4 regions of the Variovorax sp. 3319 genome follow, and region 1 is predicted to be linked to each of the others. Evidence: predicted binding sites of a transcription regulator. Region 1 holds the regulator's gene; each other region holds the start of a gene.

Region 1 (2,188 bases):
ATGGCGCAGGTCAGCACCACCGGCTTGTCCGGCGCCAGCACAGCCTGAAGAAAGAAAGCCGTTTCCTCGAGGGTGTCCGTGCCGTGCGTGATCACCACACCCGCCACGTCGGCCTCGGCGAGCCAGAAAGCGCAGCGCCGGGCAAGCTGCACCCAGACGCCAAAGTCCATGTCCTTGCTGTCGAGCTGCGCCACCTGCTCCGCCACCAGCACCAGGCCCTCGGGTGCGTCTATGCCGCCGAGCAGATCGGCCACGCCCACTTGCCCGGCCGTGTAGCCGATGTTGTCGCCGCCGCTTTCGGCCCTTCCGGCAATGGTGCCGCCCGTTCCAAGAACCACAACGCGCCGCAGGCTCGACGAAAGCGAATCAACCATGGCTTGCCAACTTTTAAAAACTGGTTAAAAATACAGGTACTGGATATCTAGCCAGTGCCGCAAGGAACAACATATGCAGTTCGCCGTGAAGCTTACCGCCCGCCAGCAGCAAATTCTGGACTTGATTCAGAGCGCCATCGCACGCACGGGCGCTCCGCCCACGCGGGCCGAAATCGCCAATGAACTGGGCTTCAAGTCGGCCAATGCCGCCGAAGAGCACTTGCAGGCGCTGGCCCGCAAAGGTGTCATCGAGCTGGTCAGCGGCACCTCGCGCGGCATCCGGCTCAAGGGCGACGCCCTGCGTTCGCTCAATGAGTCTCGCAACAACCAGTTTTCGCTTTCGCTGCCCGGCATGGCGCAGTTGGCATTGCCGCTCATCGGCCGTGTTGCGGCGGGGTCGCCCATCCTCGCGCAAGAACACGTCGACCAGACCTATTACGTAGAGAACACGTTGTTCCAGCGCCAACCCGACTACCTCCTCAAGGTGCGCGGCATGTCCATGCGCGACGCCGGCATCATGGACGGCGACCTTCTGGCGGTGCAAGCCACCAAGGAAGCGCGCAATGGCCAGATCGTGGTGGCCCGCCTCGGCGACGAAGTCACTGTCAAGCGCCTCAAGCGCAACAAGCAGGTCATCGAGCTGCACGCCGAAAACCCCGACTACCCAACCATCGTGGTCCAACCCGGCGAGCCCTTCGAAATCGAAGGCCTGGCGGTCGGCCTCATTCGCAACACCATGCTCATGTAGGCCTGGCGGCCTGCCCAGAGCAGCACCCATCCGGTCGCAACAGGTGGCGGGCGTATGGCGCTATGTCGCCATCACCCTGTTGCGCCCAATCAAAGAAATCCTGCCTGTGTTCAACCTCATATTTTTTTGGAGTTCACATGGGAATCGCCCTTCTCGCCATCGTTGATTTGTGGATGCCGCTGCAATCGCTCGCAACCCGGCTGCTGCCGACGCGCCGCCCACGCCGCCGCGACGGAAGCAGCACTGCAGCGGGGTTGCGCTACGTCGCGGTTCGGCCGGCATGCACGGCCCGCGCCCACGGCACTGCCGCCCCAAAGGCCGCGCCCGCACCTGTACGGCCGCTGCGCGTCATTCGCGTGGTGGACGGCCCCCAAGGCGAAAAATGCAGCACCAACCGCATGGTGATTTCTGGCCGCATGGCTGATGTCTGCGCCGAACTCGACCGGTTGGCGGCTCTGGAGGCCATGGAAGCCGTCAGCACCGCGCCGGCCTCCACTCACCTGCACTAGTGCTGTGCAAACCCCGGTGACCACTGCCCGGGGCGGGTATCCAAACGTTCACACGCGCGTCATGCCAATGCTGCGAGGCACAATGGCACGCCATGAACATTGTGATCCTCGACGATTACCAGGACGCCGTGCGCAAGCTGCGCTGCGCCACCAAGCTGGACGCGTATGCGGCCAAGGTCTACACCAACACGGTCAAGGGCATTGGTCAGCTGTCAATCCGCCTGAAGGACGCCGACGTGATCGTGCTGATACGCGAGCGCACCCACATCTCGCGCCAGCTGATCGAAAAGCTGCCCAAGCTCAAGCTCATTTCGCAGACGGGGCGGGTAGGCAACCATATCGACGTCACGGCCTGCACCGAGAGAGGCGTGGCTGTGGCCGAAGGCACCGGCTCGCCCCAGGCGCCTGCCGAACTCACCTGGGCGCTGATCATGGCGGCCATGAGACGGTTGCCGCAGTACATCAGCAACCTCAAGCATGGCGCGTGGCAGCAATCCGGGCTCAAGTCGGCCTCGATGCCCCCCAACTTCGGATTGGGCTCTGTCCTCAAGGGCAAA
Region 2 (2,188 bases), on a different contig from region 1:
AAGCCGCGGCTTTGGTAGATCGGGTTGATGAGCGTGGCGAAGTCGTTGCCCTGCTGGAACCAGCCGCCCTGGCAGCCGCCGCCCAGCGGGTAGAGCAGCGTGCCGTTCCAGTTGGCCGGGGGCGTGGTGGGAGAGGGCGGTGGCTCATTGAGCACGTCGTGCAGGATCGCCGACTGGTACAGGCCCCGGTTGATGGTGCCGCTCTCCAGCCGCACCACATAGGGCACTTGCTTGCCGTTGATGGTGAGGTAGGCGATGTTGGCCGGGTAGGCAGTGATCGACTCGGGCACAAAGCGGGTGTTGGCGCCGCCTGTGGTGCGGTAGTAGTAGTCCACGCGCGTCTCCACCGAGCACTTGCCGTCGTCCAGCGACTTGAGCACCTGCCCGCCCATGCGCGTGAATGTGGCGTAGCCGCACACGAAGGGCTCCTCGTGCGGGCCGGAGATGACCGGGCCGGTGACCGGGTACGCGGTGAGCGCGAGCTTGGTGCTGTAGCCGCCGTACTTTGCGACCAGTTCGTTAGCACCTTCCTTCAGGCCGGTGACCTTGCCCAGCAGGCGGCCGGTGGCGGCGTTGCGCGCGAAGGCGGCGGTAACGTCGCGGCCGTCCACTGTCACGGCAAGGCTGTCCGCCGGCCGCTCCTTGATCAGTTCGAGCTCGACCAGCGCATCGTCGCCAGTCACTAGCTGCGGCGCGGAAGAGAGCACGCTGACCTTGAGCGTGGCCTCGGGCGGTGTTGGCGGCGTGCCCGGATCTGGATTGCCGGGATTGCCCGGGTCCGGATTGCCCGGTGTGCCGGGGTCACCGGAAACGGGTGGAAAGAAGCTGAAGCCGCCACCTCCGCCGCTACCGCCGCCGCAAGCGGTGAGGATCAGCGCGGCCAGCAGTGCACTGGCGCGGGCCGGCGTCGTGCGAAAGCGTCTTGTGTTCCGGGAAGTCATGGTCAGGTCTCCGTCTTGTTGTGGTTGCGAAAAGAAAACAGGCATGCGGCGGCGCGACCCGGCAGGGCCGGGTCGTCGCGCGATGCGGGGGTCAGTGCGGACTGGAAGGGAAGGCGGGCGTCGGCTGGTCGGTCATGCGTGTCTCCATCCTCTGTCGGGTGTGCAACAGAGATAGCAACCGATGTGCCATGGCCGTCGCCGCGCGTAAGCCATTGAATTCAAAGGAGTTACTTCGAAAAGCTCATGGTTTTCCCGTGCAGCTCGGGCTGGAAAACCAGCCAGTGCCCGCCTGGGTAGTCTGGAAATCCGCACGGGCATTGGCTGACGGCGCTCTGCAATAACTGTATATTTATCCAGTATTCGAGACCAGACCTGACGTGGACCTCCAGCGCAAACTCGCCATCCTTGCGGACGCCGCCAAGTACGACGCCTCGTGTGCGTCCAGCGGCTCGCAGCCGCGCGACTCGCTCGGCGGCCGCGGCATCGGCTCGACGGAGGGCGCCGGCATCTGCCACAGCTTCGCGCCGGACGGGCGCTGCATCTCGCTGCTGAAGGTGCTGCTCACCAACCACTGCCAGTACGACTGCCTCTACTGCGTCAACCGCGCATCGAGCAACGTGCCGCGTGCGCGCTTTCGCGTCGACGAGGTGGTGCAGCTCACGCTCGACTTCTATCGCCGCAACTGCATAGAGGGCCTGTTCCTGTCCAGCGGCATCATCAAGTCGCCGGACCACACGATGGAGCAGGTGGTCGAGGTGGCGCGCACGCTGCGCGAAGAGCACGACTTTCGCGGCTACATCCACCTGAAGACCATCCCCGACGCAAGCGACGAGCTCATCGCGCGTGCCGGCCGCTATGCCGACCGCCTGAGCATCAACGTCGAAATGCCGACCAGCGAGGGCCTGCAGGCGCTCGCCCCCGAGAAGGACGAAAGCGCCATTCGCCGGTCGATGGCGCGGCTGCGCCTGCGCATCGACGACACGCGCGAAGAAGCGCGCCGCGTGGTGCCCATTCGCGCGCTGCCCGGCGCGTCGCCCACTGCCGCAAAGCCGCCGCCCTTTGCGCCCGCGGGCCAGAGCACGCAGATGATCGTGGGCGCCGATGCCACCGACGACCGGCAGATCCTTGCCTCGAGTGCCACGCTCTACGGCGCCTACAAGCTCAAGCGCGTGTACTACTCCGCCTTCAGCCCCATACCCGACGCCGCCCGCGCGCTGCCGCTGGTGGCGCCGCCGCTGATGCGCGAG
Region 3 (2,188 bases), on a different contig from region 1:
GGCCCAGAGGCCGGTGCCCTTCATGCGCGTCGCAAAGTCGGCGTCGTAGTCCTTGCCGCCGCGCATTTCGTGGATGCGCGCCATGATGCGGTCTGCCCGCTGCGGGTAGTGCAGCGCCAGCCATTCCTTGAAGAGGGGCGCCACCTCCCACGGCAGCCGTATCACGGTGTAGAAGGCGCTGCGCGCACCGGCCTCCCAGGCCGCTTCGAGCACATGCTCCATGTCTTCGTTGACGAACGGAATCTGCGGCGCCACGCTCACGCCCACCGGCACGCCTGCCTCGGCCAGGGTGCGAATGGTGCGCAGGCGCCGATGCGGAGCGGCCGCTCGCGGCTCGAGCTTGCGGGCCAGTTCACCGTCGAGCGTGGTCACGGTCACGTACACCGCGGCCAGGTGCTTGGCGGCCATGGGCGCAATCAGGTCGAGGTCGCGTTCAACCGCGCTCGACTTGGTGACCAGCGCAAACGGGTGCCGGGTCTCTTGCAGCAGTTCGATGATCGAACGTGTGAGCCGCAGCTCGCGCTCTATGGGCTGGTAGCAGTCGGTGGCGGTGCCGATGGCAATGTGGCTCGGCCGGTAGCCTTTGCGGCTGAGTTCGGCGCGCAGCACCTCGACGATGTTTCGCTTGGCAATGAGCTTGGTTTCGAAGTCGAGCCCCGGCGAAAGGTTCAGGTAGCTGTGAGTGGGCCGCGCAAAGCAATAGATGCAGCCGTGCTCGCAGCCCCGGTAAGGGTTGAGCGAACGGTCGAACGACACGTCGGGCGATTCGTTCTGGTTGAGCACCGACTTCACGTCTTCGAAACGCACCTCCGTAGCCAGCGGCAACAAGCCTTCGGCTTCGGCCGCGCCCTCCTCGAGCGTGCCCCACCCGTCGTCGAATGCATTGCGCTCGTCGCGCGAAAAGCGGTGCGCCAAGTGCGTGGCCGCGCCCCGGCCTTTGATGATGTGGATGGGAATGTGGGCAGCTGGCATGAGGTGCACCTTTCTTTCAGATACTGTTTATTCATACAGTATTCCAAATCCAGCGGCGTGCACAGCTGAATTTTCATTTCTCTATTGACAGAAATTTCTAAAATCCTAGACTCCGAGGCATGGAACTCACAGACATTCAACGCAAGTTCGTCCTTCATTGGGGCGAAATGGGCTCCATGTGGGGTGTCAACCGCACGGTTTCCCAAATTCATGCGCTGCTGTTTGCCCACGGCAAGCCCATGCATGCCGAAGAGCTCTCGGACACCCTGGGGGTGGCGCGCTCCAACGTGAGCAACAGCCTCAAGGAACTGCAGGCATGGAACCTGGTGCGGGTAACGCACATCCTTGGCGACCGGCGCGACTACTTCGAAACCAGTGTCGATGTGTGGGAGCTGTTTCGCACCGTGGTGCGCGAGCGGAAGGAGCGCGAGTTCGACCCGACCATTCGCGTGCTGCGCGAAATCGTCGCGAGCCCCGACTTCCAGAAGGAGCCGCCCGATGCGCAAGACCGCATCCGCTCCACCATGGACCTGATGAGCAAGCTCGCCACCTGGGCCGACGAAATGCTGCGGCTCTCGCCCGGCACGCTCGACAAGGTGCTGACGCTCGGCGCCAGCGTGCAAAAGTTCGTTCGCGGCGATGCAGCCCCGGCCGCACCCACCCCCGCAAAGAACAACGGCGACGACCCCGATGCACATCACGCCAGCCTGCCGATGATCTGAGCCTCTATTTTTTTGCCCCATCATTTCTGTTTTGACAGAAATAACGAAACAAAATCATGCGCCCCGCTGTCACCTACCCCCTCACTGTTTACTACGACGCCACCTGCGCACTGTGCTCGGCTGAAATGAGCGGCATGAAGGCGCGCGATGCCGCGGAGCGCCTGCAACTGGTCGACTGCTCGCCGCCGGCCTTCGACGCAGGGCCTGCACCGCGCGAAGCGCTGATGACCGCCATTCACGCGGTCGACGCCGAAGGTCAGGTGTTGGCGGGTGTTCCCGCCATCCGGGCTTGCCGCGATGCCGTGGGGCTGCCGAGCGGCAGCTTCCTGCTCGACCTGCCGCTTGTTGCACCGCTTGCTGACCGTGCCTATGCGGTGCTCGCACGCAATCGCTACCGGTTGCCTCGCTGGCTGGTCGCCTTGCTCGCCGGCAAGGCCGCACGTTCGTCGGCCACCTGCGCCGGCGGCAACTGCCGAATCTGAAAAAGAAAAGAG
Region 4 (2,188 bases), on a different contig from region 1:
ATGTTCGCGCTGGCTCAGGAGCCGCAACGCGCGGCCTTTGAGGGAGGGGGCACCGAAGGCCATGCCTGCTGTTCGCTCGCGCGGCCCCACAGGAGCCGCCGTGCTCGCTTACTCGCCCTTGTCAGCCTTCTCGGCCTTGGCTGCCTTTGCAGGCTTCTCGGCCTTTTCGGCCGCGGGGGCGTCTGCATCGGCTGCGAGCAGCGGGATACCCAGCGACTCGCGCACCTTGTTTTCGATTTCGCGCGACAACTCGGGGTTCTCGCGCAGGAACTCACGTGCGTTGTCGCGGCCCTGGCCGATTTTTTCGCCGTTATAGGCGTACCAGGCGCCCGACTTGTCGAGGATCTTGGCGTTTACGCCCATGTCGATGATTTCGCCTTCGCGGCTGATGCCTTCGCCGAACAAAATGTCGAACTCGGCCGTCTTGAACGGGGGCGAGACCTTGTTCTTCACCACCTTCACCTTGGTTTCGTTGCCGATGGCCTCGTCGCCCTTCTTGATGGTGCCGATGCGGCGGATGTCCAGGCGCACCGAGGCGTAGAACTTCAGCGCATTGCCGCCGGTGGTGGTTTCGGGCGAGCCGAACATCACGCCGATCTTCATGCGGATCTGGTTGATGAAGATGACCATGCAATTGGTCTTCTTGATGGTCGCGGTGAGCTTGCGCAGCGCCTGGCTCATCAGGCGGGCCTGCAGGCCGGGCAGCGAGTCGCCCATTTCGCCTTCGATTTCGGCCTTGGGCGTGAGCGCGGCCACCGAGTCGACCACGATCAGGTCGACGGCACCCGAGCGAACCAGCGAATCGACGATTTCGAGCGCCTGCTCGCCGGTGTCGGGCTGGCTGATCAGCAGGTCGGACAGGTTCACGCCGAGCTTCTGGGCGTATTGCACGTCGAGCGCATGCTCGGCGTCGACGAAAGCGCAGGTGCCGGCCTGCTTTTGCATGGCGGCGATGACCTGCAGCGTGAGCGTGGTCTTGCCCGACGATTCAGGGCCGTAGATTTCGATGACGCGGCCGCGCGGCAGGCCGCCGACGCCCAGCGCGATGTCCAGGCCGAGCGAGCCGGTGGAGACCACCTGGATGTCTTCGAGCGCCTCGCCTTCGCCGAGCCGCATGATCGTGCCCTTGCCGAACTGCTTTTCGATTTGTGCCAGCGCGGCTTGCAGGGCCTTGGCCTTTTCACTGTTGGCGACCGAGATGCTTGAGCCCTTGACGACTGCGTCCATGTGGAAATCTCCTTGAAAATCAACGATTTGTGTGTGACTGCCATCCATCTGCTTTTAATTACAGGCTGGATGCTTGAACAGTAGTGTAGGGGCTCATTGGTTTGAGTAAACCCACTTTTTAGTCAGTTTGCTTTACCATTTGCGCAATGGCTGAAAGTGCTTTTCCGACCGATCCCGATGCTTGGCGGCAAACCCATCTGGGCCGCTTGCTGGGCCACGCGATGCGCCGCTTCGACGAGCGCGTGCTCGAGCTGATGGCGCACGACGTCGATGTGCCGCTGGCGCTGTCGAACCTGGCCGCCCGCGCACAGGTAAGCGCTGCGCACATCCACATCACGCGGCACCTGGCACGCGAAGGTTCGCGCCTGACCGAACTGGCCGAGCGCGCCGGCATGACCAAGCAGGCGATGGGCGCACTGGTGGACCAATGCGAAGCCTGGGGGCTGGTCACACGCGGGCCCGACCCGCTCGATGCGCGTGCGCGGCGCGTGCTTTTCACAGCCGACGGGCTGGCATGGCTCGACGCTTTTCGCGGCGCGGTCACACAGGCCGAGCGCGAGTTCCGCGCCAGCGTCGGCAACGACGTCGCCACCGTGGTAACCATCGGTCTGGAAGCGTACACAGCGGGCTAGACTCGGCCGGGAGAGAGACAAATGTGAACGGCGCCAGTGCGCGCCCGAACCGGCCGGAGGTGGCTCATGCGGATTCTGATTGCCGAAGACGACCAGGTGCTGGCCGATGCCCTGCTGCGCAGCCTGCGCACTTCGGGCGCGGCGGTCGACCACGTGGCCAATGGTTCGCAGGCCGACACCGCACTCATGACGCACAGCGAGTTCGACCTGCTGATTCTCGATCTCGGGCTGCCCAATCTGCACGGCATCGAGATTCTCAAACGCCTGCGCGCGCGCGGTTCACAACTGCCCGTGCTGGTGCTTACCGCGGCCGACAGCGTGGAAGAACG

What was found. The regulator LexA, encoded in region 1, represses DNA repair genes until DNA is damaged. The targets are predictions, from matches to a motif close to ACTGTATNNNNATACAGT.
Region 2: the regulator LexA is predicted to act here: its motif matches at 1,282-1,299, upstream of J2X67_RS14035 (putative DNA modification/repair radical SAM protein).
Region 3: the regulator LexA is predicted to act here: its motif matches at 995-1,012, upstream of J2X67_RS04105 (PA0069 family radical SAM protein).
Region 4: the regulator LexA is predicted to act here: its motif matches at 1,275-1,292, upstream of recA (recombinase RecA).

What each region holds. Positions count from the first base shown of each region.
Region 1 covers NZ_JAVDUZ010000008.1:106,244-108,431, reverse strand. Annotated here, with positions in the region: gene J2X67_RS17155 (asparaginase) at 1-374, opposite strand, end outside; gene lexA (transcriptional repressor LexA) at 448-1,122, shown strand; gene J2X67_RS17145 (hypothetical protein) at 1,260-1,631, shown strand; gene J2X67_RS17140 (D-2-hydroxyacid dehydrogenase family protein) at 1,724-2,188, shown strand, end outside.
Region 2 covers NZ_JAVDUZ010000006.1:152,387-154,574, forward strand. Annotated here, with positions in the region: gene J2X67_RS14030 (DUF6351 family protein) at 1-941, opposite strand, end outside; gene J2X67_RS14035 (putative DNA modification/repair radical SAM protein) at 1,319-2,188, shown strand, end outside.
Region 3 covers NZ_JAVDUZ010000001.1:813,999-816,186, reverse strand. Annotated here, with positions in the region: gene J2X67_RS04105 (PA0069 family radical SAM protein) at 1-972, opposite strand, end outside; gene J2X67_RS04100 (MarR family transcriptional regulator) at 1,092-1,694, shown strand; gene J2X67_RS04095 (DUF393 domain-containing protein) at 1,751-2,176, shown strand.
Region 4 covers NZ_JAVDUZ010000007.1:25,893-28,080, reverse strand. Annotated here, with positions in the region: gene recX (recombination regulator RecX) at 1-63, opposite strand, end outside; gene recA (recombinase RecA) at 109-1,227, opposite strand; gene J2X67_RS15195 (helix-turn-helix domain-containing protein) at 1,374-1,859, shown strand; gene J2X67_RS15190 (response regulator transcription factor) at 1,926-2,188, shown strand, end outside.